4 regions of the Pseudonocardia sp. CA-142604 genome follow, and region 3 is predicted to be linked to each of the others. Evidence: riboswitches for the same ligand, from Rfam matches in the RefSeq annotation. Region 3 holds a riboswitch; each other region holds the start of a gene.
The links. Region 3 has a riboswitch for S-adenosylmethionine ahead of thrC (threonine synthase). Riboswitches for the same ligand answer to the same signal wherever they lie in the genome.

Region 1 (5,765 bases), 4.3 Mb from region 3:
GCCGTGCGTACTCCGTGTTCGAACGGATCGGGACGACGCCTGGTGCGTACCTGCGTGGGCAGCGGTTGCTCGCTGCGCGGGCGATGCTGTCCGATCCGAGGTACGCCCGGCTGGGGATATCAAGCGTTGCGGCTGCGGTCGGGTTCCTCGACCGCGGGTCGTTCGACCGTGCGTTTCGGCGGGAGTACGGGATGACGCCGGGCGGCTGGCGCCGGGAGCACCTCCCCTCCGGATCCGCCCCGCAGCTGTGAAGCAGGAAATGCCACCAGGCTGAGAAGGAATCCCTGTGCCCTGCTGAGGGGCTGGTGTGGTCGACTGGCTCGACACAGCGACTTCTCGGATGGGATGACATGCCCCGCAAACGCGGATCCCGAGATCGAGGTGATCCGGCGCAATCCGCCCAGCCCGGATCCTGATGGACCTATCAGCCGTGCCGGAGCAATTAGGGCGCATGGCCAGCTGCTGTGCGTGCAACGCGGTATCCGAATTGCCGAAACTCTTCTGCCAACGGTGATCGAGAAGGCGGCCCTCCTTCGCGCTGGATGCCGATCCCGAGCGGCTCAGTGCGAGGCCTGATCACGTCGACTGGATCGGAGTTCACATGTCCCGGCCCTACCCCTTCAACGAGGCCGATCGGCTCGAGCTCGACCCGACCTACCAGAAGTTGCGCCGCGACGAGCCGGTCTCCCGCGTGGTGCTGCCCTACGGCGGGGAGGCCTGGCTCGCCGTCCGGCACGCCGACGTCCGCACCGTGCTGAGCGACCCGCGCTTCAGCCGCGCCGCCGTGGTCGGACGGGACATGCCGCGGGTCCGGCCGGAGGTCGAGGGGAACACCAACTCGATCATGAACATGGACCCTCCCGACCACACGCGGCCGCGCAAGCTCCTGGCCGGGGCGTTCACCACTCGGCGGGTGGAGGCCCTGCGCCCCCGCGCTGCCGAGCTGACCACCGAGCTGCTCGCCGGCATGCGCGCGGCCGGGCCCGGTGCCGACCTCGTCGAGCACGTGTCGATGCCGCTTCCGCTCATGATCATCTGCGAGCTGCTCGGTGTGCCCGCCGCGGACCGGCCCATCTTCCGCTCGGCGTCCGACGCCATCATGTCGATGTCCACGATGACCCCACAGGAGCGACGCGCAGCCCACGCCGACCTCGAGGCGTACATGGCAGGGATGCTGGCGCAGCGCCGGATCACCCCGGCCGACGACCTGCTCGGCGCGCTCGGCTCCGCCCAGGATGATGGCAACCCGCCCTCCGAGGGCGAGCTGATCGACCTCGGCATCGGCATCCTCGTCGCCGGTCACGAGACGACGATGAGCCAGATCGGCAACATGACATACACCCTGCTGGCCCGTTCCGACCGGTGGGCGGCGCTGCGGCAGGGGGGACACGAGGCGGTCGTGCGCGGCGTGGAGGAGCTGCTGCGATACACCCCGATCCTTGCGGCCGGTGGGTTCCCGCGCGTCGCGACGGAGGATGTGGAGCTGGCAGGTGTGACGGTGCGCGCGGGGGAGACCGTCGTGGTGTCGCTCGCCGCCGCCAACCGCGAGCCCGAGCTGTTCGACGATGCCGAGACGCTGCTGCTGGACCGGGCAGCGAACCACCACGTCACTTTCGGATACGGAGCCCACCACTGCCCCGGTGCGATGCTGGCCCGCATGGAGCTGCAGGAGGTCCTGGCAGGTCTGCTGCGCGAGTTCCCGGACCTGCGCCTTGCCGTTGCGCCCGAGGACGTGCAGTGGCGCACGGGCGCCCGCGTCCGGGGTCCACGGGCGCTGCCGCTGGCGTGGGGCCCCGAAAAACGGAGATAGGAAGAACGGAACCGAAGCTCGTCGCCGCCGATTCACAAGCCTCGGGCAGGCGGCGGCGCGGAAGCAGGTCGCCGAGTCGGTAGCCGGCCGAGATGCGTGCGGGTCATGGGTACGCGGCTCCGCGAAGCTGGTTGCTGTCAGGGCGCGGGCGCTTCGCGCGTGGGTCGGAGTCAGCTTCGTCCGCCTCGTTCTCGTCGTCACGCTGTCGCTTCGGACGTACGTCGGCCGGTTGTGGTGGAACGGTCGCGCGGGATCCGCCCGCCGGTGTGGCCGCCCACGACGAGTCCATCTCGTTCTCCTCCGAGTCGATCTCCTCCCACTCGGAGTCCGAGTAGTCGGGCTGCTGAGAACTGCCGATCCCCAGCTCCAGCGCATCGCCCGTCCGCACCAGAACATCGCCGTTCCAGTCCCACCCCACGTCCTGCGCCTTCTGCATCACCTCATCCCGCGCATCGCCTTGCAGCCACGCGGGCAGCGTCCATCCACTGAACAACTGTCCGTGAGAACCAGATGCGACCAGTTCGTACCCCAACTCCTTTCCGATGTGCTCGTTGACGGCGTCGATGGTCCACTGGCACGCCCCACACGCGCTCTTGACCCCGCCCATCGCAACTTCCTTGATCTTCCCCTCGCCCAGTGGCCAGCGGTTCCGGCGCCAGCTCTCGATCTGTTCCCCTGCCAGGGTCATCTCACCGTGTACGGAACCGTTCGCTTCGTCCTCGGGTCCGTCCTCCCACCTCGGCCCTTGCGTCACCGCGGCGGCGATCCTCCCCAGCTCCTCTGCGTGGTCGGGATGCGCTCGTTGGTAATCCCCCGTGAGCAGAGCTCGATACTTCGTCTGATCCCAGAGCTGATGTTCGCTTTTCCGGCCATACGTGAGCTGTGATTCCCCCCGAGTTCCGACGTCCAGCAGGTGGTCTATTCCTGCAGTCTGCGCCTCTTCGCTCAGTCCCCTTTTGCCCGAGTTGGCGGCGAGCAGCATGCCGGCACCGGCGACGTCGCTGGCCGCTACATGCGGCGTGTTCGTGTGGGCGACGGCGTCGTACACGATCCGAGCGATCCTGTCCGTCATCCGCAGTCCTGCTGGGTGAGGACTGGTCGTGTTCGGGTTCTTCTGCCTGTATCTCGGCAACCTGGCGGCGCCCTTTGCCCGGGGAGCATCGACGGATTCGTCGCGTACGGTCCCGGGATCGGCCCTGTCGGGTACTCGCTGCACCGGACGTACCTCGATGGAGTTGCCTTCCGCTGCCGCGCAATTGTTTTCCATCGCGCCGCCGCTCTCCATCGCGAACCGGGTCTCCATGCCGGCGCCCAGCGTCGTCACCAGGGCCCGGGCGGGAGAAGGCAGGACGTTCTGCACCGCAGGTCGCCGAACATGCTCGCTGTGGGCCAGTTCTTGCCGTCGGGCCTGGAAGACGTGCGTCACGGCGGCGTTGCCCGCCATGCGCTGCAGGCTGTGGAGCCCGGAGGCAGGGGTAGGTCGAGACGATCGGCGACTGTCGGACTGCTTGTGCGGGGTGTCGGCTCGCTTGTACTGCGCCTGCACGAGCAATCCTCCTCGAGGCCGGATCCGCTGGTGTCGAGGTTGCTCGGCGTCACGGGGACCGTGGTACGCGCGTCGCTGGTGGTGGTCGCGCTGGCAGCACGATTTCTGCCATCGCTCACCCGCGCCCCGTCGGATCCGGTCACGGCAGCCGGTCGTCACGCGTCGGATACGCGCGTGTTCGTCACATCCTTGACAGATCCATCGGGTCGTCGCCTACATTTGCTGTCGTCCATCCAGAGCGGCCGAGAGATCTGGCTCGTCGAAGCCGCAGCAACCATGTGCCTTACGGCGCCGGGTGCTAACGCCAGGATCGATGGGAGACATCGTGCGTCGATCGCACGCCCGGCCGGCGGTCATCCGCTCGTCGACGTGGTTGACGTCCACATGGTCGAAGCGTCGGCATGTTGATCTGTGCCGCACGCAGGCCGATCTTTGTCGCTGATTGACCCCGGCCTCCGGGCCAACCCGCGTCCCGTGCGCTGACGCGTAGGGGCGGTTTCCGGCGCGTCGCGTCAGATCTTCGTGAACGGTGGTTCCGGCGGTGCCGGACGAGCCGTGCGTCCACAGTGGACTCTCTATTGCTCGCGCTCCCTGCTGTCGTAGGAGGACGGTCATGCCGGCATTCCCGCATATCCCGGTGCAGCGCCGCTCGTCGAGATCGGCACGCACCGGCGTGGTCGATGTCGTGGTCATCGGCGGCGGTGTGGTCGGTGCGGCGGCTGCATGGCAGCTCGCCGGTCGCGATCGCGACGTGGTGCTGCTCGATCAACTCGAGACCGGCCGGGTGCGTGGTGTTCCGTACGGGTCGGCGGAGATCTACCGGCAGACCTATTCCTCGGCGCGGTACGTGCGGCTCGCCGCTGAGGCTCTGCCGCTGTGGCGGGAGGTGGAAGCCCAGACGGGCGCCGCGCTGCTGCAGATCACCGGGGGTGTCGACCACGGCGACCCGCGAGGCACGAGAGTGCTTGCCGAATCCCTTGCCAAGCACGGCATCGCCCACGAGTGGCTCGATCCCGACGAGGCATCGGCCCGGTGGCCGGGGATGGTGTTCAGCGGCCCGGTGCTGTACCAGCCGGACCGCACCGGCCGCATTCATGCAGGCCAGGCCGTCGCCGCTCTGACCGCCGCCGCCGTCGCGCATGGGGCGGTGGTCAAGCGTTCCACACCGGCGACGGCGATCGCGGTGCGCGGCGACGATCTCGTCGAGGTCGCGACGCCACGTGGTCCTGTTCGCGCTCGCCGGGCGGTGGTGGCGGTCGGAGCCCGCACCGCGGAATTGCTGGACGGGCTCGTCGAGCTGCCCAGGCTCCGGGTGACGCAGGAGCAGCCCACGAACTTTCCGCTATGGGGCGGCGCCGGTTCGTTTCCTGCGCGCCAGGTCGCATGGCCGACGTTCGTCCATCACGTTGCTCCGGAGGACGGCTGGCCCGGGAGCGTCCACGGCACGGCCACTGCCGAGGGCTGTGTGAAGCTCGGGTTCCGCGGCGTGGGGCCGGAGATGCATCCGGACCGGCCGTCGTTCGCGCCGGACCCGGCGCAGCTGCGCAGACTGCAGGAGTACGTGGCCGCCTTCCTGCCGGGCCTTGACCACCGGGTGCCCCAACCGCTCGGCTGTACCCGCACCTCCACGCCGGACGAGAGATTCGTGCTGGACACGGCTGGCCCTCTCGTCGTCGGCGCGGGGTTCTCGAGCCACGGCTTCGCGTTCGCTCCGGCGCTGGGGCGAGTGCTCGCCGACCTCTCCACCGGCGCGATGGACCGCGCCCCTGCGGCGGCCGCTCGATGAGCTCTCCGGCGCTGGAGGTCCGTCACGTCGCCTACACCGATCCGCTCGTGGTCCCGATGCTCACCGAGCTGGATCACGAGTACACGACCCGCTACGGACACTCGCTCGGCGACATCGGCGAGGAGATGCGCCGTCGACCGCAGGAGTTCGGCGCACCGGACGGCGGGCTGATCCTCCTGCTCGCCGGCGGCGATCCGGTGGCGGGTGGCGCCTTCCGCCGCTTCGACGACCGCACGGCAGAGCTCAAGCGGATCTGGACGCACTCCGCGCACCGCCGCCGGGGTCTGGCCCGACGGGTGCTCAGCGAGCTCGAGCGGGAGATCGCTGCACGCGGGTACCGGCGGATCTACCTGACCACCGGACCGCGGCAGCCGGAGGCCAAGGGCCTCTACCTGGCCACGGGCTACTCGCCGCTCTACGACCCGGGGTTGCCGGCCGAGCAGATCGGCAAGCACCCCTTCGAGAAGGAAGTGAGCTCTCGATGAGCGCAGCTCCCGACACCGCAACCGTGATCACGAACGGCCGACCGAGGGGCGCCGAGGACCTCGACGAACGGCTCGTCGTGGTGCCGGCCCGGCACCCGTGGCGCTGGGCGGCCACGGTCGTCGTCGCGGTGCTGCTCG
Region 2 (5,765 bases), 4.3 Mb from region 3:
TTGCCGAGGACCCGGCCGTGTCGTCCCGGTCATCGGCTACCGAGTGGGACTGTGCGAGCGCGGCGCGCAGGTCCGTCAGGTGCATAGGCCCGTATCCGCCGGAGACGCTGGGTCGTCCAGCGTGGGCGTCCCAGCGCGACTCGATGTAGGACACTGCGAGCAGCACGTCAATGGGGACGTGGTATCGCTGCGCGGCGGCAGTGAACGCCTCCTGGAGCACGCCCGGCATCACGACAGCGGGAGTCGCCGCACCCGCAGGTCCGACGAGGACGAACACGGTCAGAGATGCCGATGCCGTTCCAACCGCCAGGGCCGCGCGGAAACTCCCAGCATGAGCCTGCACAGACGAACTCCAAGGTCAGGGAATGACGATTCCCTCGCCTGACGAAGAACTTTTCTCCATGCCGAATACGGAACTCGTCTTCCGCAATTGTGGCAGAGCGGCGAGGAGGCAGGGAACGCCTCCGCGAACGCACCCGACGCCGGCTGGACCGGCGCTCACTCGACGACTACGAGCCCGTCTCGCATCTACGCGACGTCGATCGCGCAGCAACTCACTCCCGAGGCCGGCCCGGCCGACGCAGATAGTCGATCGATTTTTCGCCCGCCTGCTCGGAGGCGGATTTCTGAACGATGCCGTCGATATCCAGAGTCGAACAGAATCGGCCCCACGGTAGGATGTTCGATCACCGTCGCCACAACCGCAACATGGCGGCGGTCATATCGAGGATTCGGACCTACCTGCACAACCGGATCAACGACACCCTCCGGCCCAGCCCGGCATCGCTGCATCGACTCCCCCACGCCGTGCCCGCCTTCGTGCGCAACGCCCGCGATACCCGGCCGACCAGCGCCCGTTGACGCAGGCTGGTCAGCGGGACTCCTCGCGGGGCCGGGGAAGGATGAGCTCGTAGGCGCCGCGGTGGTACAGCAGCGGAGTCCGGGAGTGATCGGCGGCGAGTTCGAGCACACGGCCCAGGACGATCGTGTGGTCGCCGCCGTCGTGCTCACTGTGGAGCCTGCAGTGCACCCACGCGCACGCTCCCTCCAGGACCGGCGCGCCGTATCGGCTGGGCCGCCACCGCACACCGGCGAACTTGTCCACGCCGGACCGGGCGAAACCCGCGCTGTGGTGCTCCTGGTCGGCGGCCAGGATGTTCACGCAGAACGTGCCGACGTCGCGGATCCGGGGCCACGTCGACGACGTGCGGGACGGCGCGAAGCTCACCAGCGGCGGATCCAGCGACAGTGATGTGAACGACTGGCAGGTGAAACCGATCGGGCCGGACGGGCCGCGCGCGGTCACCACGACCACGCCGGAGGCGAAATGCCCGAGTACGTCCCGCATCACGGCCGCGTCGACCACCGGCTCCATGACGTCCGCGGTTTCCGTGGCGCGTACTACCCCCACCGTGCTGCTCATCGGACCTCCGGCCGCGCGGGGTCGCGCTCCCCGGCTTCGACGGCAACCGCCAGGCGGTTCTCCGCGGGAGGAAGCGGGCAGGTCGCGTACGCGGTGAACGCGCACGGCAGGTTGACGGTCCGGTTGAAGTCGATGCGCACCCGGCCCTCCGCATCCGGTTCGAGAGTCTTCAGCACGCGGCCCCCGCCGTATGTGGACGCGCCCGACGTGGCGTCGCGGAAATGCAGCACCAGCCCCTCTGCTTTCCCCCGCAACGCGACCAGTTCGTGGTCACCGCCGTACACGCTGAAATGCACCACCCCGACGGCGGTCGGGAAGTGCTGCAAGCCGTCGACGACGGCGCCCACGGTGATCCGCCGCGGCTGCGGATAGGCCGCGAACCTGCCGTCGACGACCCATCGTGCGTCGACCGGGAAGGTGGGAACGCCCGCGAACTCCGTGCGGGTGATCGCCTCGGGATCACGCACGCGCAACGCGTAGGAGTCGGTGCGGCGCACGACCTCCACTCTGCGCGGGCCGACCTCGACGAGCACGCCGGGCGTGCCGTCGACCGGCTCGAGCCGCGCCGTCGACGTCACCGGCATGTCACCGACCACCAGCCCATCGGCCTCGGCCGCGGTCACCTCCACACCGCCGTCGCCGGTGGCACGCCAGATGCCGGGCAGCCCCTCGAACGAGCGGGGTTCGGCGTCGAGCCAGTACAGGCCCGTGAGGCTGAGCCAACCGTGCGGGGTCCGCAGATCCGCCTCGCGCTCGGCATGCCAGTTCGCCCACTCGTCCCGCAGGTGCTGGTCGCTCGATCGGGAATCGGTGATGCTCATGCGCTCTCCTTGCAGGAACTTCGGCATCGGGAGAATCCACTGTGGACAGGACCTCGGCTGTACCGGCATCGCCGTGATCACCGCTGTGCAGAGCCCTGACGCGACGCGTCGGATCGTCCGTACGCGTCAGCGCAGGGGAACCAGGGTGGCCGGAGGGCCGGGATGGATCAGCGACAAAGAGCGGCCTGTGTGCGGCACAGATCGACGTGCCGACGTTTCGACCAGGTGGAGGTCAACCACGAGGACGACCGGGTGGCCACCCGCTGAGCGTGCGATCGACGCACGACATCTCCCATCGATCCTGGCGTTAGCACCCGGCGCCGTGAGGCACATGGTTGCTGCGGCTTCGACGAGCCAGATCTCTCGGCCGCTCTGGATGGACGACATCGAATGTAGGCGACCACCCGATGGATCTGTCAAGGATGTGACAAAGCCGGGCGTAGGGGACGAGACGCCTGGCCGGATCGTCCGGAGAGAGGGCGAGCCCGAGAGCGGCGCTGTGCCACCCGTTCCCCGGCTACGGCACGGGCTGTGGGGCACCTCCCCGGTGAGCCCGCCGGCGGCAGGCCAGGCAGCGTCAGGAAGGTCGCTGCGCCGCGACACACGTGACTATTCGGATGGTCCAGCCGAAGTAAAACTTCTGACGACCAAATGTCCGGTCGATTCGTCACGGCGCCACAGCAATTCTCACCATTCAAGAAGTAGATGTGCGCGCGACCATAAGAGCCGCCGATGCCTTGCTCTGATCTTGTCGTTCACATACAAAGGTGGACGTGTATGGCTACGTTCAGACCACAGCTGATCGACTGGATCTCGCCTTGCTCGCCGCGAACCAGCTGTGTGTCGACGACCGGCACTGTCGCCAGAGCTGACCGGTATATCCACCACGCTCCTGGTTCGCGTATTTTCGGCGCCCCGCCTTCTCTTTTCGACATTTCGGCGATCATCCTCCGATGCCGCGCCCCAGCCATATCCCTGGAGGAATGCGATGGCTCCCACCGATGTACCGCCTGCGCTCGGCCTGGCGCTCATGGCCGGGCTGGGCCTGTTCATGCTGACCATCGCGTTCGCGGTGCGCCGGATGGCACGCAGCACGCACGACTTCGTCATCGCAGGTCGGCGGATCGGGCTCGGCTTCGGGGTCGGGTCGGTCATCGCCGTCTGGACCTGGTCGATGGCGGTGATGCTGTCGTCGGCCCAGGCCTACACCTGGGGGACCTCCGGACTTCTCTGGTTCATCGTGCCGAACGGGCTCGCGGTCGTCGCCATGGTTCCCTTCGCATTGCGGCTGCGTCGTCAAATGCCTCGTGGGTACACGATCGTCGAGTTCGTCCGCGTCCGTTTCGCGAGCCGGTCCGCGAGCACCGTCATCCTCGTCGCGATGCTTCTCGGACTGCTCGCCGAGATCTTCATCAATCTGTATGGCGTCGTTCTCGTGATGGGCGTGGTGTTCGGGCTCAACACGACGACCGTGCTGCTCGTGACGCTCGCGATCGTCATGGTCTACTCCTATTTCGGTGGTCTCTGGACATCAGCCGTCACGGCCACCTTCACCACCTTGCTCATCACCGTTCCCGCAGCGATCGTCGTGTTGTACGTGCTGGCGAAAGCCGGCGGCGCCGACCTCGTGTTCGCGAGGGTCGGAGAGGCCGGCCCGACCCGGCTGAGCGTGTTCGACCCGGCCGCCGCTGCCGGTTTCGGCATCTCGCTGGCGCTCGGGCTGCTCGCCTCGACGATGGCCGACCAGACGTTCTGGCAGAAGGTCTGGGCGATGAAACCGGCGAACCTCAATCGCACGTTCCTGTGGGCAGGCCTGTGGTTCTACCCGATCCCGTTGACGCTGGGCCTGCTCGGGCTCGTCGGCACGTCGATGGGAGTCCCGCTCGAGGCGCTCGGCGACTTCGGCGCCGGCGGCATCGGCCCGTACGTCGTGTCGCACCTGGGCCTGCCCCTGGTGCTCATCGCCCTGTATGTGCTGATCATCTGCAACGCCTGCTACTCCTCGATGGACGGAGCGTTCTCCGCCCTGTCCTCGCTCGTCGCCGTCGACATCGTCAAGCGGATCCGCCCGGACATCCCCGACACGCGACTGATCCGGTGGACGAAGCTGTCGATCCTGGTGGCCGGGGTCGTCGGAGGCGTGATCGTCAGCTCCGGGGTCGACTACGTCGAGCTGGTCAACCTCGTCTTCTTCGTCAAGGCCGCGCTGATCTTCCCGCTGGCACTGGCCATCTTCTGGCCGCGGATGACCGCCCCGGCCTTCGTCTCCAGCCTCGTGCTGAGCATCGCCGTCGGGCTGCCGCTGCGCGAGCTCGGCCACGAACTCGGCGGGATCGTCGCGCTGGAGGCCGTCTCGCTCGTCGTGGCCGTGGGCGTGAGCCTGCTGCGCCGCGAGCGCTTCGACTATGCCGCTCTCGACCGGTCCGGCGGCGGGCTCGAGACGAAGCCCGGGGCCGTGCGCCCCGTTTCCGCCGACCAGACCGCCTGACCCACCGAACGGAGCGATCATGACCATCTTCGCCATCGGACTTGCGGCGGGCCTGCTCACCGCGATCGTGTACGTGGTCGTCGCCGGGCGCGCCTTCCTGCGGATCCGCACCGAGATCCTCGCGGGCGTCGACTCGTCCGGCACCGACGCTCCCGACTACGAGCGGCAGGGTCGCAACTTCGGCTGGAAGGCTGCCGGCGGCGTGGTCGTCTCGACGTTGTTGCTGGCGCTGGTCAGCACGGTCGGCTGGACCTGGTACCTGCTGCCTTTCCTGGCGATCGGCACGTCCGTCACCGTGATCGTCGCGTTCCTCCTCGACCGCCCGAGCTCGACCGACGGTTCCTGACAGCGAGGAGGACGTCATGACCAAGAAGAAGGCCCACCTGCTCGGCTTCGTGCAGCACGGCGTGATGAACCACGCCTCGACGATGTGGGCACATCCCCAGGACAAGGTCGGTTACTCGTTCGCGCGACCCGAGTACTGGCGCGACCTCGGCCGCATCATGGAGCGCGGGCTGTTCGACGCGATGTTCATCGCCGACGAGCTCGCTCCCTACACCACCTATCAGGGCTCCAGCGACGCCGTCGTGAGGTACGCGGCGCAGTTCCCGGTGCACGACCCGGCCGCTGTCGTGCCGATCGTCGGGGCGTTCACCAAGCACCTCGGCATCGGCATCACCCTGTCCACCTCCTTCATCCGCCCGTACCAGATGGTCCGTCAACTATCCACATTGGACCATCTGACCGGCGGCCGGGTCGGCTGGAACATCGTCACGTCCTACTCGAAGAGCGAGTTCCAGGCGATGGGCCTGGAGAACCTCACCCCGCGCGACAAGCGCTACGAGGTCGTCGAGGAGTACATGCAGCTGTGCTATCAGCTGTGGGACTCCTGGGACGACGACGCGATCAGCTACGACCGCTCGACGGGTGTGTTCGCCGACCCGTCGAAGGTGCGCGAGGTCGATTTCCAGGGCCGGTACTTTCGCTCCCGGGGCCGCTCGTTCGTCATGCCCTCCCCACAGCGGCGGCCCGT
Region 3 (5,765 bases):
GCTGCAGCGCTCGGCGGCCCGAGCCCTGGACAAGGCGGCCAGCAAGGGCGTCATCCACAAGAACCAGGCGGCCAACCGCAAGTCGGCGCTGTCGAAGCGCGTCGCCGCGCTCTGATCAGGCTCTCCCAACGGCGCTGCCCTTCGGGGCGGCGCCGTTGTGGTGTGCTCGACAACTCGCCGGCCGCCCCCTGAGGGACGCGCTCAGCGGCTCTCGCGCGCCGCGCAGATGCGCAGCACTGCCCGTTCAAGGGCGTAGCCGGGATCGGCTGCCGCGCCCTTGACGTCGGCGTTCACCTCGGCGGCGGCCTCGAAGGCCAGTGCGAGCGACTCCGGCTGCCAGGCTCGAACCTGCGACTGGGCCTTGCGAATCTTCCACGGCGGCATGCCGAGCGTGCCCGCGAGCCGGTTCGGATCGCCGCGGCCTGCCGCTCCCACCTTGGCCAGCGTGCGTACTCCGTCGGCCAGGGCGTCGGCCACCAGCACCGGCGCCACGCCGAGCACCATCGCCCACCGCAGGGCCTCCAGCGCCCCGGCCCGGTCGCCCGCCATCACCTTGTCGGCCACCGTGAACCCCGACGCCTCGGCCCGGCCCCGGTGGTAGCGGCGCACCGCGTGCTCGTCCACCTTGCCGCCCGTGTCGGCCACGAGCTGGCCCACCGCGGCGGCGAGCTCCCGCAGATCGGACCCCACCGCCTCGAGGATGACGCCCACGGCGTCCGGCGCGATACGACCGCCGGCCCGCCGGGCCTCGGCCCGCACGAAGTCGGCCCGTTCGTCGGAGCGGGTGATCTTGTTGCACATGGTGACGACGGCGCCGCCCTTGCGCAGCGCGTCGGCGAGCGGCTTGTTGCGCGCGCCCCCCGCATGGACCACGACCAGCACGATGCCCTCGGCCGGATCGGCGGACTGCTGGACGATCGCCGCCGCCAGATCCTTGCCCACCTCGTGGGCGGCCTGCAGGACGATCACCCGGCCCTCGGCGAAGAGCGACGGGCTGAGATTGTCGGCCAGGTCGGCCGGTGTGAGGTCGGCCGCCCGATACCGGCGTAGTTCGGCGCCGGGCTCGCCGACCCTGACCTCGGCCACCACCTGCTCGACAGCGCGCTCGACCAGCAGCTCCTCCTCGCCGAGGACGAGGTGCAGCGGCGCAGGTGCGGATGGCGCGGGCACGTCGTCCATGCTCGCGCACGGCACCGACAACGCGTGAGCCGGCTCCCAGATCGTGGGCCACGGGTTGGGATTCGAGTCGATCGTGTCGTAACGTGTCTTGCATCCGGCGGTCCGAACTGCCGGACACAACTTCACATGGCTCATCCAGAGGGGCAGAGGGAACGGCCCGGCGAAGCCCCGGCAACCGGCGATGCGCGATCACGCGTTCGATCACGGTGCCAATTCCGACCCGCACGATGCGGGAAAGATGAGGAGACTTCTCATGACCTTGACTGCCGACGCCTCGGCCACCACCTCGTACGACCTCGGGCCTGCCCGCGCCCTCTCCTGCCGCGAGTGCGGCCACCAGATCGCGCTCGCCGCGGAGTTCGCGTGCCCGCAGTGCTTCGGGCCGCTCGAGGTCGCCTACGACTTCGGCACCGTCACCCGCGAGTCCATCGAGGCCGGCCCGAAGTCGATCTGGCGCTACCGGCAGCTCCTCCCCGTGCCCTCCACCGTGCAGGAGCACCCCAACACCGAGCCCGGCCTCACCCGCCTGATCAAGGCCGATCGCCTGGGCGCCGCTCTGGGCCTGCGCAACCTCTGGGTCAAGGACGACACCGGCAACCCCACCCACTCCTTCAAGGACCGCGTGGTGGCCGTGGCGCTCGCCGCCGCGCGCGAGCTGGGCTTCTCGGTGCTCGCCTGCCCGTCCACGGGCAACCTCGCCAACGCCGTGGCGGCCGCGGCGGCCCGTGCCGGGTGGGACTCGGTGGTGCTCATCCCGTCGTCCCTGGAGACGGCGAAGGTGCTCACCACCGCCGTGTACGACGGCACGCTGCTCGCGGTCGAGGGCAACTACGACGACGTGAACCGGCTGGCCACCGAGCTCGCCGCCGAGCACGAGGACTGGGCGTTCGTCAACGTCAACGTGCGGCCGTACTACGCCGAAGGCTCCAAGACCCTCGGCTACGAGGTGGCCGAGCAGCTCGGGTGGCGGCTGCCGCAGCAGGTCGTGGTGCCCGTGGCGTCGGGGTCGCAGCTGACCAAGGTGGACAAGGGCTTCACCGAGCTCGGAAAGCTGGGCCTGGTGGATGCCACGCCCTACCGCGTGTTCGGTGCGCAGGCCACGGGCTGCTCGCCGGTGGCCAAGGCGTTCGAGGACGGCCACGACGTGGTGCAGCCCGTACGCCCCGACACGATCGCCCGCTCACTCGCGATCGGCAACCCCGCCGACGGCCCCTACGTCCTTGACGCGGTGCGCCGCACCGGTGGCGCGATCGCGCACGTCAGCGACGCCGAGGTGGTGGACGCCATCCGGTTGCTCGCACGCACCGAGGGTGTCTTCGCCGAGACCGCCGGTGGAGTCACCGTGGCCACCACGAAGAAGCTGGTGGAGTCGGGCGCGCTCGACCCCGACGCCGAGACCGTGCTGCTGATCACCGGCGACGGTCTCAAGACCCTCGACGCGGTGGCCGGTCAGATCGGCCCGTCGGCCACGGTCCCGTCCACCAGCAAGGCCGTGCGCGAGGCCCTCGCCGAGCGCGGTCTCTGAGCCCACCGGCCGGGCCTTGGGCCCCTGGCCGCAGGACGCAGCCCCGGGGGACGCTGACCCGGGGGCTGCACCCGGACAGCGCTGCGGGCGGGGAACACGGCGGAGCGGTAGACGCCATGACGGGCTGCGACGTGGAGCCGGCAACGGGCTGCCCTTGCTGACGACCCGCAAGGGTGAGCGCTCCAAGTCGCCTTCAGCCGGGCGAAGTAGAGCAGCGTCGGCCTCGGCGTGCCCGGAACGGAGAACGGCTTCGGCAGCAGGGTGGAGTTGGGCGTAACGCGTAGATCGGGTGCAGGATCGCCGACGCGAGAAGCACCGTGACCACGTCGCCGTCACCCTCGATCAGGACGACGTCGACGCCGCCGCCGCGCAAGGTAATCGCGGTAGCGAGAGTGATGAGATAGCTCGTCCGCCGGCCGGCGAGCCGCTCCGGCCACCGCTGGTCACCCCGCCGCGCCCGGCGCACCCGCGACACCCGGATCTCGGCGTAGCAGGCGTCGAGAACGATCCACGCCGGGCTCACGAGCACGAACGTGGCGAGGTCCTGCCCGGGTTCCTCCGGATCGAGGATGTTCACCACGCTCGCCACGAGCAGCGGGCGTCCCACGGCGACAGTCCCGCAGGCTGCACAGCCCCTGGTTTGTTCAGTGGCTTCCGGTTCGGCGGCCGCGGACGTGGTGTGCTCGTTCACGCTCAGCGAATTCCATGGATCACGACCCCGACGAAGAACAGCGGCGACCCACTCACGAGTGCCCGCATTCCACTGCACCAGGTCACTTCGCGCTCCTGTCGCACGCGGCGGATCCGCAGTTCGAAACAACAACTGAGCGGCCGCGTTTCGCCTTCCCCACCGAAGATCCGTCCGGCTTCGGCCGACCCTTGCCGAGCACAGCGCCGGTCGCCACCGCGCTGCTCAGACCGGAGACGAAGCCACAGAAGCACGCATTCGGCGGGTAACCCGATGGACGACGAAGGATCCGGCCGGTCGGCCGGCTCCGCAGACGGACGGCACGACGACGCGTCCCCAGGCGTCACGAAGCAGAGCAAACCGCCCGGTTCGACCCCGGAGGACGACCGGGACGCCTTCCCGAGTGTGATCCAGAACATTCAATCGCAACATACCCGCGTCAGTACCGTGTGTTTGCCACAACGATTTTCATCCGACCGATCGGATTCACCCGGATCACCGAAGCCAACCGGCATAGAGGTCGATTCCGGCGTCCGACAGAGCGTCATCCCAGTAGCGCAGCGCCAACGACAGAAGGGCTCGCCGTGGCCGACGGGAGTGGTAAATGTGCCTACAGTTCCGTATCCGACAGCGGAACTCCGCGCTTTCCGGATAGACACTCGCGCTCCGCGCATCAGGCCCGCGCCGCCGCCGCAAGTCTCATCGGCACGACGATCGAGTTCTACGACTTCTTCATCTACGGGCTGGCCGCCGGCCTGGTCTTCGCCAGCCGGTTCTTCCCGTCCTTCTCGCCCGTCGCCGGGACGCTGGCATCGCTGAGCACGTTTCTGGTGGGCTTTCTGGTGCGCCCGGTCGGCGCCGTCCTGTTCGGCCACTTCGGTGACCGCATCGGGCGCAAGCGCCTGCTCGTGGTCTCCTTGGTCACCGCGGGCGGCGCGACGTTCGTGACCGGCCTGCTGCCCACCTATTCCGACGTCGGCGTGGCGGCACCCGTGTTGCTCGTGGTCTGCCGAATCATCCAGGGCGTCGGCCTCGGCGGCGAGTGGGGCGGCGCTGTGCTCATGGCTGTCGAGCACGCACCGCCGAACCGCAGGATCGTCTACGGCTCACTCCCCCAGTTGGGCAACCCGGCGGGCCTGGTTCTGGCAACCGCGATCACGTTGCTCTGCAGCACGCTGATATCGAGGGAGCAGTTCCAGGCGTGGGGATGGAGAATTCCGTTCCTCCTGAGCATCACGCTGGTCGTCGCGGGGGTGATCGTGCGCCTGTGCCTGCGTGAGAGCGCGGCGTTCGATCGCGTGCGCGAGTCACGACAGCTCGTGCGGTTCCCCCTCGGGGCACTCGTGCGCAGGCACCCGAGAGCACTCGTTGCGGGCACCCTCGCCGTCACCGCGTCCCCCGCGGTTGGGCTGCTGCTCTCGGTCTACCTCATCCCGTACGGACAGCAGGTCCTGCGCTTCTCCCCCACCGCGATGCTCCTGCTCTCCGGGATGTTCGGAATAACGTTCTTCCTGGGGGTCCTCGTGTCCGCCAGGATCTCCGAACACCTGGGTGTGAGACCGCTGACCGTGCTCGGGCTGGTGTCCATGGTGGTCTGGGCGATCCCGTTCTTCCTCCTCCTCGACAGCCGTTCGTACCCGGCGGCGCTGATCGCGTATGCGGTCTCCGGTCTCACCGTCGGCACGGTGAACGGGCCGCAGGCCACCTTGCTCGCCGAGTTGTTTCCCGCGCAGGTGCGCTACAGCGGAGCGTCCGTCGCCTTCCAGATCTCGTCCGTGCTGGGCGGCGCGCTCACCCCCATCGCCTCGACGGCTCTCCTGGCCGTCGGCGGTGGCAACGGCCTCGCCGTGGCGGTCTGGGTCGTCGGGATCTCCGTGACGAGCTTGGTCTCGCTCCCTTGCCTCCGCCTCGGCGTCGGCGTCGAGCCCGGCGAGGTACCCGCCGCCGAACTCGGAGGCCTCACCTGACCTCCCTACCCGACCCCGGCGAGTAGACCCCCCGTGGGCTTGAGCCGTCGCTTCCGGACGCGAGGAGGTGGTGCGCCCGTGCGCCCCGACACGATCGCCCGGGCAGCGGTGGTCAGCGCGGTCCCTGGGCCCATTACCGAGCCTTGGCCCTGGCCTGGTGGACGCAGCCCCGGGGGGATCACGCTGGCCGGGGGCTGCATCCCGGCGGCGCCGGCGGCACGTCCACCCGACGCGCCGGCGGCCCCGCCGGCCGGCATCGGCGGGAACGCCGGTGGCGCAGCGCTGCGGGCGGGGCACGGGGCGGAGCGGCGGACGCCATGACGGGCCACGGCGCGGAGCGGGCAACGGGCTGCCCCTGCTGACGACCTGCAGGGGTGCGCGCTCGGCGGCGCCGGCACCCGCTGCC
Region 4 (5,765 bases), 2.3 Mb from region 3:
TGGATGAGCGAGAGGTTCTGATGCCCGACGTCGACCCTGAGGAGTTCCGCAGGCTCGGTCACGCCGTCGTCGACTGGATCGCGGACTACCGAGCCGGCGTCGCCGACCGGCCCGTGCTACCCGACGTCCAGCCGGGATGGGTGCGCGAGCAGCTGACACCCACGCTGCTGGCCGCAGGCCTGCCCGAGGAGCCGCAGCCGCTCGCCGGCCTGCTCGACGAGATCGACCGCGTGGTGGTGCCTGCCACCACCCACTGGCAGCACCCCGGCTTCTTCGGCTACTTCCCGGCCAACGCCTCGCTGCACTCGCTGCTCGGCGACATGCTCTCCACCGGTCTCGGTGTACAGGGGATGCTCTGGGCCACCTCGCCCGCTGCCACCGAGGTGGAGCAGGTGCTGCTCGACGCCATGGCGGCCGCGCTCGGACTGGACCCGTCCTTCACGTTCGCAGGCGGCGGGGGCGGGTCGATCCAGGACTCCGCGTCGTCGGCTGCGCTCGTGGCGCTCCTCGCGGCCCTGCACCGCAGCAACCCGGACTGGCGGGAACGCGGCGTCGACGGCACGGAGCGCGTCTACGCCACGGCCGAGACGCACTCCGCACTCGCGAAGGCCGTGCGGGTCGTCGGGCTGGGCAAACAAGCGCTGCGGATCATCGAGCCGTCGCCGGGCTCGCTCGCGATGTCGCCCGACGCCCTGGCCGCCGCGCTCCGGGCCGACTCCGAGGCAGGGCTGCGGCCGGTTCTGGTCTGCGCCACCATCGGCACGACGGGAACCGGCGCGATCGACCCGGTGCGGGAGATCGCGCACGCGGCAGCCGAGCACGGAGCCTGGGTGCACGTCGACGCCGCGTGGGCCGGTGTGGCGGCGCTGTGTCCCGAACTCCGCCACCTGCTCGACGGCGTCGAACTCGTCGACTCGTTCTGCACGAACGCCCACAAATGGCTGCTCACGGCGTTCGACGCGTCGCTGTTCTGGGTGCGGGACGCCGCCGCGCTCCCGGCCGCGCTCTCGATCACTCCCGAGTTCCTCCGCAACGCCGCCTCGGAGTCGGGCTTCGTCGTGGACTACCGCGACTGGCAGGTGCCGCTCGGTCGCCGCTTCCGTGCGCTGAAGCTGTGGGCGGTCGTGCACGGCCACGGGCTGTCCGGTCTTCGGGCGCACATCCGCTCGCACCTCGCACTGGCCGAGAAGCTCGCCGGCCAGGTGCGCGAGGACCCCACGTTCGAGCTCGCGGCCGAGCCGTCGCTCGCACTGGTGTGCCTGCGTGTCGTCACGGGCGACGGGCCGGAGGCGGACGATCGCGCCACCCGCACCGTGCTCGAGCGCGTCAACGCCTCGGGCAGCGCGTTCCTCACCCACACCACGGTGGGCGGCCGCTATGTCATCCGGGTCGCCATCGGATCGCTGCTCACGGAGTCCTCGCACGTCGACGCGTTGTGGGAGTCACTTCGCGATGAGGCGGCGAAGGTCCTCGCGAACGATCCGGACGATCGTCGCGATCCCGGCCACTCCGAATCGACGCACGTCTAGCGGGCCGCGTCCCCGTTGCCGCCATCCTCCTGTGGCGGCGGCAACGGGCGGCTTGACGATCGATCGAACGCCGACGTAGCGTCGGTGACAGGTCATGAGTGCCAGCACCAAGCCCCGGCTCGCTGGCCGGCAACCCTCCTCCGCGGTGGGGTGCTCCGGGTGACGACCAGGCCGCCGGGCGGGGTGTCCGGTGGCAAGCGCGGACCCGCCTGCGTCGCCGGGTCCCCTCATGAGGAGACCATGTTGTCGCTCGTTCTTGCTCCCTCCGACATCTCGTCCACCACGTCACGCGAGCTTCCCCCGGTGGTGGGCAACGACCTCCGGGTGCCGCTGGTCACGGGCGGGAACGTGGCGTACGCCAACCTCGATCTCGCCGCCAGCGCGCCTGCCCTGCGCTCCGTGGCCGCCCACGTCGCCGACTTGCTGCCCTACTACGCGTCGGTGCACCGCGGCGCGGGCTACGCCTCCCAGGTCAGCACCGCGCTCCTCGAAGCAGCGCGCGCCACGGTCGGCGAGTTCGTCGGCGCCCGGCCCGAGGACGACGTGGTGGTGTTCACCCGCAACACCACCGACTCGCTGAACCTGCTCGCCGGGTGCGTGCCGGGCACCGTCCTGTGCCTGGACGTGGAGCACCACGCGAACCTGCTCCCCTGGCAGACCGGCGCCCACCAGGTGCTGCGGGCCGCCGACACCGTGGAGGAGACCCTCGCGGGCCTCGAGGCCGCCCTTGCATCGACGTCCGTGGCCCTGGTCGCCGTGACGGGCGCATCCAACGTCACCGGTGAGGTCCTGCCGCTGGACCGGATCGTCGAGATCGCCCACCGGTGGGGCGCTCGGGTGGTGGTCGACGCCGCCCAACTCGCGCCGCACCGCAGCATCGACATCGCCGAAACAGGCATCGACTACGTGGCTCTCTCCGGCCACAAGCTCTACGCCCCCTACGGTGCGGGCGTGATCGTCGGCCGGCGTGACTGGCTCGACGTGGGCACGCCGTACCTCGCGGGTGGTGGCGCGGTGCGGGAGGTCGAGGTGGACCACACGATCTGGGCCTCCGCCCCGCACCGGCACGAGGGCGGCACGCCGAACGTGCTCGGCGCGGCGGCGCTTGCACAGGCCTGCCGCACGCTCGCCCCGGTACTCGACGGAGCGGCGCTCGCGCACGAGCGCGCGCTCTCGGACCGGCTCGCGGCGGGTCTCGCCACCGTGCTGGAGGTGCGGACGTTGCGGATCTGGTCGGACAGCACCGAACGCGTCGCCGTGCAGAGCTTCTCCCTCCCGGCGCAGCACCCATCGGGACGGGTGGCCGCGTACCTGTCCGCCGAGCACGGGATCGGCGTCCGGGACGGCCGCTTCTGCGCCCACCCGCTGCTGCTCAGGCTCTGCGGGGAGAACGGCGAGGCGCTGCGCGCGAGCATCGGGATCGGCACCACCGAGGAACACGTGGATCGGCTGGTGGAGGCGCTCCGGCAGCTCGTCACGCAGGGCCCGGACTGGACCTACGGACGTGTCGACGGGCGGTGGGTGCCGACGCCCGACCCGCGCGACCACGATCCCCTCGGGGTCGTGGGCGACCTGGCTCTCGGCACGGGGGCCTCCGCCTGCAGCTCGGATTGAGCATCCCGATCCCGGCGACGTTGGACAGGCAAACCTAACAAGCAGCTATCCTCCTTTTCGATCACACATCGGGCGGGGAGGAGTGCTGCATGCGCGTCGTCGTGTTCGGCTACATGACGTGGGGCCATCGGACGTTGGACGCGGTACTCGCGGCCGGGCACGAGGTCCCCTTGGTCGTCACACACCCGGAGAGCGACAACCCGTACGAGACGATCTTCAACGACTCCGTGGCCGAGCTCGCGGCCAAGCACGGCATCCCCGTGCTGGTGCGCACCCGGGCCGACGACGCGGAGGTGGCGGAGCGAATCGGCGCCGCTGACGCGGACGTGATGGTCGTGTCGAACTGGCGCACGTGGCTGCCGCCCGCCGTCTTCTCCCTCCCCCGGCTCGGCACGCTCAACGTGCACGACGCCCTGTTGCCCGCCTACGCGGGCTTCGCGCCCCTCAACTGGGCGCTGATCAACGGGGAGCCCGAGGTCGGGGTCACCGCCCACATGATGGACGGCGACTTCGACGCCGGCGACATCGTGCTCCAGCGCGCCACCCCGGTCGGCGACGAGGACACGATCGTCGAGCTGTTCGACCGCACTCTGGCCATGTTCGGGCCGATCACCGTGGACGCACTGGAGCTCCTGGCCTCGGGACGCACCGACTGGGAGCCGCAGGACCGCAGCCGGGCGAGCTACTTCCACCGGCGCAGCGAGGAGGACAACCGGATCGACTGGAGCTGGCCGGCCCGGGACATCGCCAATCTGGTGCGCGCGCAGGTCGACCCCTATCCCAACGCCTACTGCTTCCACGGCTCGACCAGGCTGCGGGTGCTCGCCGCCGGCGTCACCGACACGCCCTACGGCGGCACGCCCGGACGCATCTTCATCCGTGACGGCGCCGGTGGCGTTGTGGTGGTGGCCGGGGCCGACGCCCGCCGCGGCCGCAACCCGGGTCTCGTGATCCGCCGCGTCCGCACCGACGACGGCCACGAGCACGCGGCCGCGGAGTACTTCACGAGGATGGGCGGCTACCTCACCTCACACCCCACCGCCTGACGCGCCGCCGGTCGGCCGCACCCGACATCCGAGCCGTCGCGGCCGGTGCTTCCGTCGCCCATCGGGTACTCGGCTCGCGTGACCCACGACCATGACCTCGACACAGCTGTGTTCGATACGGCCGTGTTCGATGTGGACGGCACGCTCGTCGACACGAACTACCAGCACGCACTCGCATGGTTCCGGGCGTTCCGGCGCTACGGGATCACGGTGCCCGTGTGGCGGCTGCACCGGGCGATCGGGATGGGAGGCGACCAGCTCGTCGCCGCCGTGACCGACGACGACGTGGAGACCAGCCACGGGGACGACCTTCGCGGCGCATGGGCGGAGGAGTTCGCGCCGATGCTGGAGGAGGTGCAGGCGTTCGCGGGCGTGGAGGCGTTGCTCAGCGAGGTGCGCGAACGCGGCTTCCGGATCGCCCTGGCCAGCTCGGGCAAACAGGAGCACGTCGAGCACTACCTCAGCCTCTTCAACGGCAAGGAGCTCGCCGACGCCTGGACCACCTCCGACGACGTGCGACGCACCAAGCCCGCGCCCGACCTGCTGGAAGCAGCGCTGCGAGCGGTCCACGGAACCGCGGGTGTGCTGGTGGGCGACTCGGTGTGGGACTTCCGTGCAGCGGCGGCGTTCGGGGCACCGGGCTACGCCGTGCGCAGCGGCGGGTTCTCCGTGGAGGAGCTGTGCGCGGCCGGCGCCGAGGACGTGTTCGACTCGCCCGAGGACCTGCTGCAACGTCTCGACCAGACGCTGCTCGCCGGACGCCGTTGCTAGCCGGGCTCGCCCCGGCGCTTGCGGTACAGCACCACACCCAGGTCGGCGAGGGCGATCACGGCGATCACCACCATCACCCAGCCCAGCACCGGCAGTCCGGCGGCGAAGCCGAGCCACGCCGCACCCGCCGCGAACGCGACACCGAACGTGGCGAGCACCGCGCGCAGTGTCAGTGCGCTGCGCGCGGGCGTGGCACCGCCGTACCCGGCGGTCGGATCGTGGTATCCGGGCAGCCCGCGCTCGTAGTCGGAACGCTTCCGGCGACCCGGGTCCTCACTGGCGGCCATGCGCACGGGTACCCCGCACGCCTGCCGGACTCACGGATCGCCGTGCTCGGTTTCGTCCGGCAAATGGTGCTTCGGTGCCCCCGGCTCCGCCTGCGCTGCGGCTCCCTGTGGTGCGGCATCCTCCGGCGCGGCGATGCGGTGGCGGAGGAGCACCCGGCTCCCGCGGCCGTCGAAATGGATGAGGACCGACTCGGACATCCTGCTCATCAGCGGGATGCCGTGGCCGCCATGCGTGGGCTCCTCCACGGGCGGGCGCCAGCTGCCGTGGTCGACCACCTCGATGCTGAGTGTGCCCGGCTCGGTCCAGAGGGTCAGCTCGACGGCGCCGGACTCATCGGGCCCGTAGGCGTGCCGCACCGCGTTGGCCGCCGCCTCGTCGACGGCGAGCACGACGTCGGCCACTTCGTCCTCGGTCAGCGCCAGCGGGGCGAGCCAACTCCCCAGCTCACGGCGGATCAGAACGAGCTGGTCCGGGTCGGCAGGCCAGCTCCGGTGCACGAACTCCACGTGCCCGGGGA

Region 1: linked by a shared signal. The riboswitch ahead of ACQPZQ_RS16950 (FAD-dependent oxidoreductase) and the one ahead of thrC (threonine synthase) in region 3 are both predicted to bind S-adenosylmethionine.
Region 2: linked by a shared signal. The riboswitch ahead of ACQPZQ_RS16990 (DUF1684 domain-containing protein) and the one ahead of thrC (threonine synthase) in region 3 are both predicted to bind S-adenosylmethionine.
Region 4: linked by a shared signal. The riboswitch ahead of ACQPZQ_RS26050 (aminotransferase class V-fold PLP-dependent enzyme) and the one ahead of thrC (threonine synthase) in region 3 are both predicted to bind S-adenosylmethionine.

The regions. Positions count from the first base shown of each region.
Region 1 is NZ_CP192045.1:3,716,080-3,721,844, forward strand. Features, by position in the region: gene ACQPZQ_RS16935 (helix-turn-helix domain-containing protein) at 1-251, shown strand, start outside; gene ACQPZQ_RS16940 (cytochrome P450) at 602-1,810, shown strand; gene ACQPZQ_RS16945 (hypothetical protein) at 1,914-3,254, opposite strand; SAM riboswitch class I at 3,583-3,676, shown strand; gene ACQPZQ_RS16950 (FAD-dependent oxidoreductase) at 3,970-5,142, shown strand; gene ACQPZQ_RS16955 (GNAT family N-acetyltransferase) at 5,139-5,627, shown strand; gene ACQPZQ_RS16960 (amino acid ABC transporter permease) at 5,624-5,765, shown strand, end outside.
Region 2 is NZ_CP192045.1:3,725,231-3,730,995, reverse strand. Features, by position in the region: gene ACQPZQ_RS17000 (N-acetylmuramoyl-L-alanine amidase) at 1-277, opposite strand, end outside; gene ACQPZQ_RS16995 (flavin reductase family protein) at 872-1,423, opposite strand; gene ACQPZQ_RS16990 (DUF1684 domain-containing protein) at 1,420-2,244, opposite strand; SAM riboswitch class I at 2,534-2,627, opposite strand; gene ACQPZQ_RS16985 (sodium:solute symporter family protein) at 3,233-4,732, shown strand; gene ACQPZQ_RS16980 (hypothetical protein) at 4,752-5,078, shown strand; gene ACQPZQ_RS16975 (NtaA/DmoA family FMN-dependent monooxygenase) at 5,095-5,765, shown strand, end outside.
Region 3 is NZ_CP192045.1:8,015,140-8,020,904, forward strand. Features, by position in the region: gene rpsT (30S ribosomal protein S20) at 1-115, shown strand, start outside; gene holA (DNA polymerase III subunit delta) at 202-1,179, opposite strand; SAM riboswitch class I at 1,308-1,424, shown strand; gene thrC (threonine synthase) at 1,433-2,704, shown strand; gene ACQPZQ_RS36275 (hypothetical protein) at 2,898-3,311, opposite strand; gene ACQPZQ_RS36280 (MFS transporter) at 3,977-5,359, shown strand; partial or broken gene ACQPZQ_RS36285 (ComEC/Rec2 family competence protein) at 5,690-5,765, opposite strand, start outside.
Region 4 is NZ_CP192045.1:5,743,593-5,749,357, forward strand. Features, by position in the region: gene ACQPZQ_RS26040 (alpha/beta hydrolase family protein) at 1-21, shown strand, start outside; gene ACQPZQ_RS26045 (aminotransferase class V-fold PLP-dependent enzyme) at 21-1,529, shown strand; SAM riboswitch class IV at 1,620-1,735, shown strand; gene ACQPZQ_RS26050 (aminotransferase class V-fold PLP-dependent enzyme) at 1,770-3,143, shown strand; gene ACQPZQ_RS26055 (methionyl-tRNA formyltransferase) at 3,233-4,189, shown strand; gene ACQPZQ_RS26060 (HAD family hydrolase) at 4,268-4,960, shown strand; gene ACQPZQ_RS26065 (DUF6343 family protein) at 4,957-5,247, opposite strand; gene ACQPZQ_RS26070 (ATP-binding protein) at 5,278-5,765, opposite strand, start outside.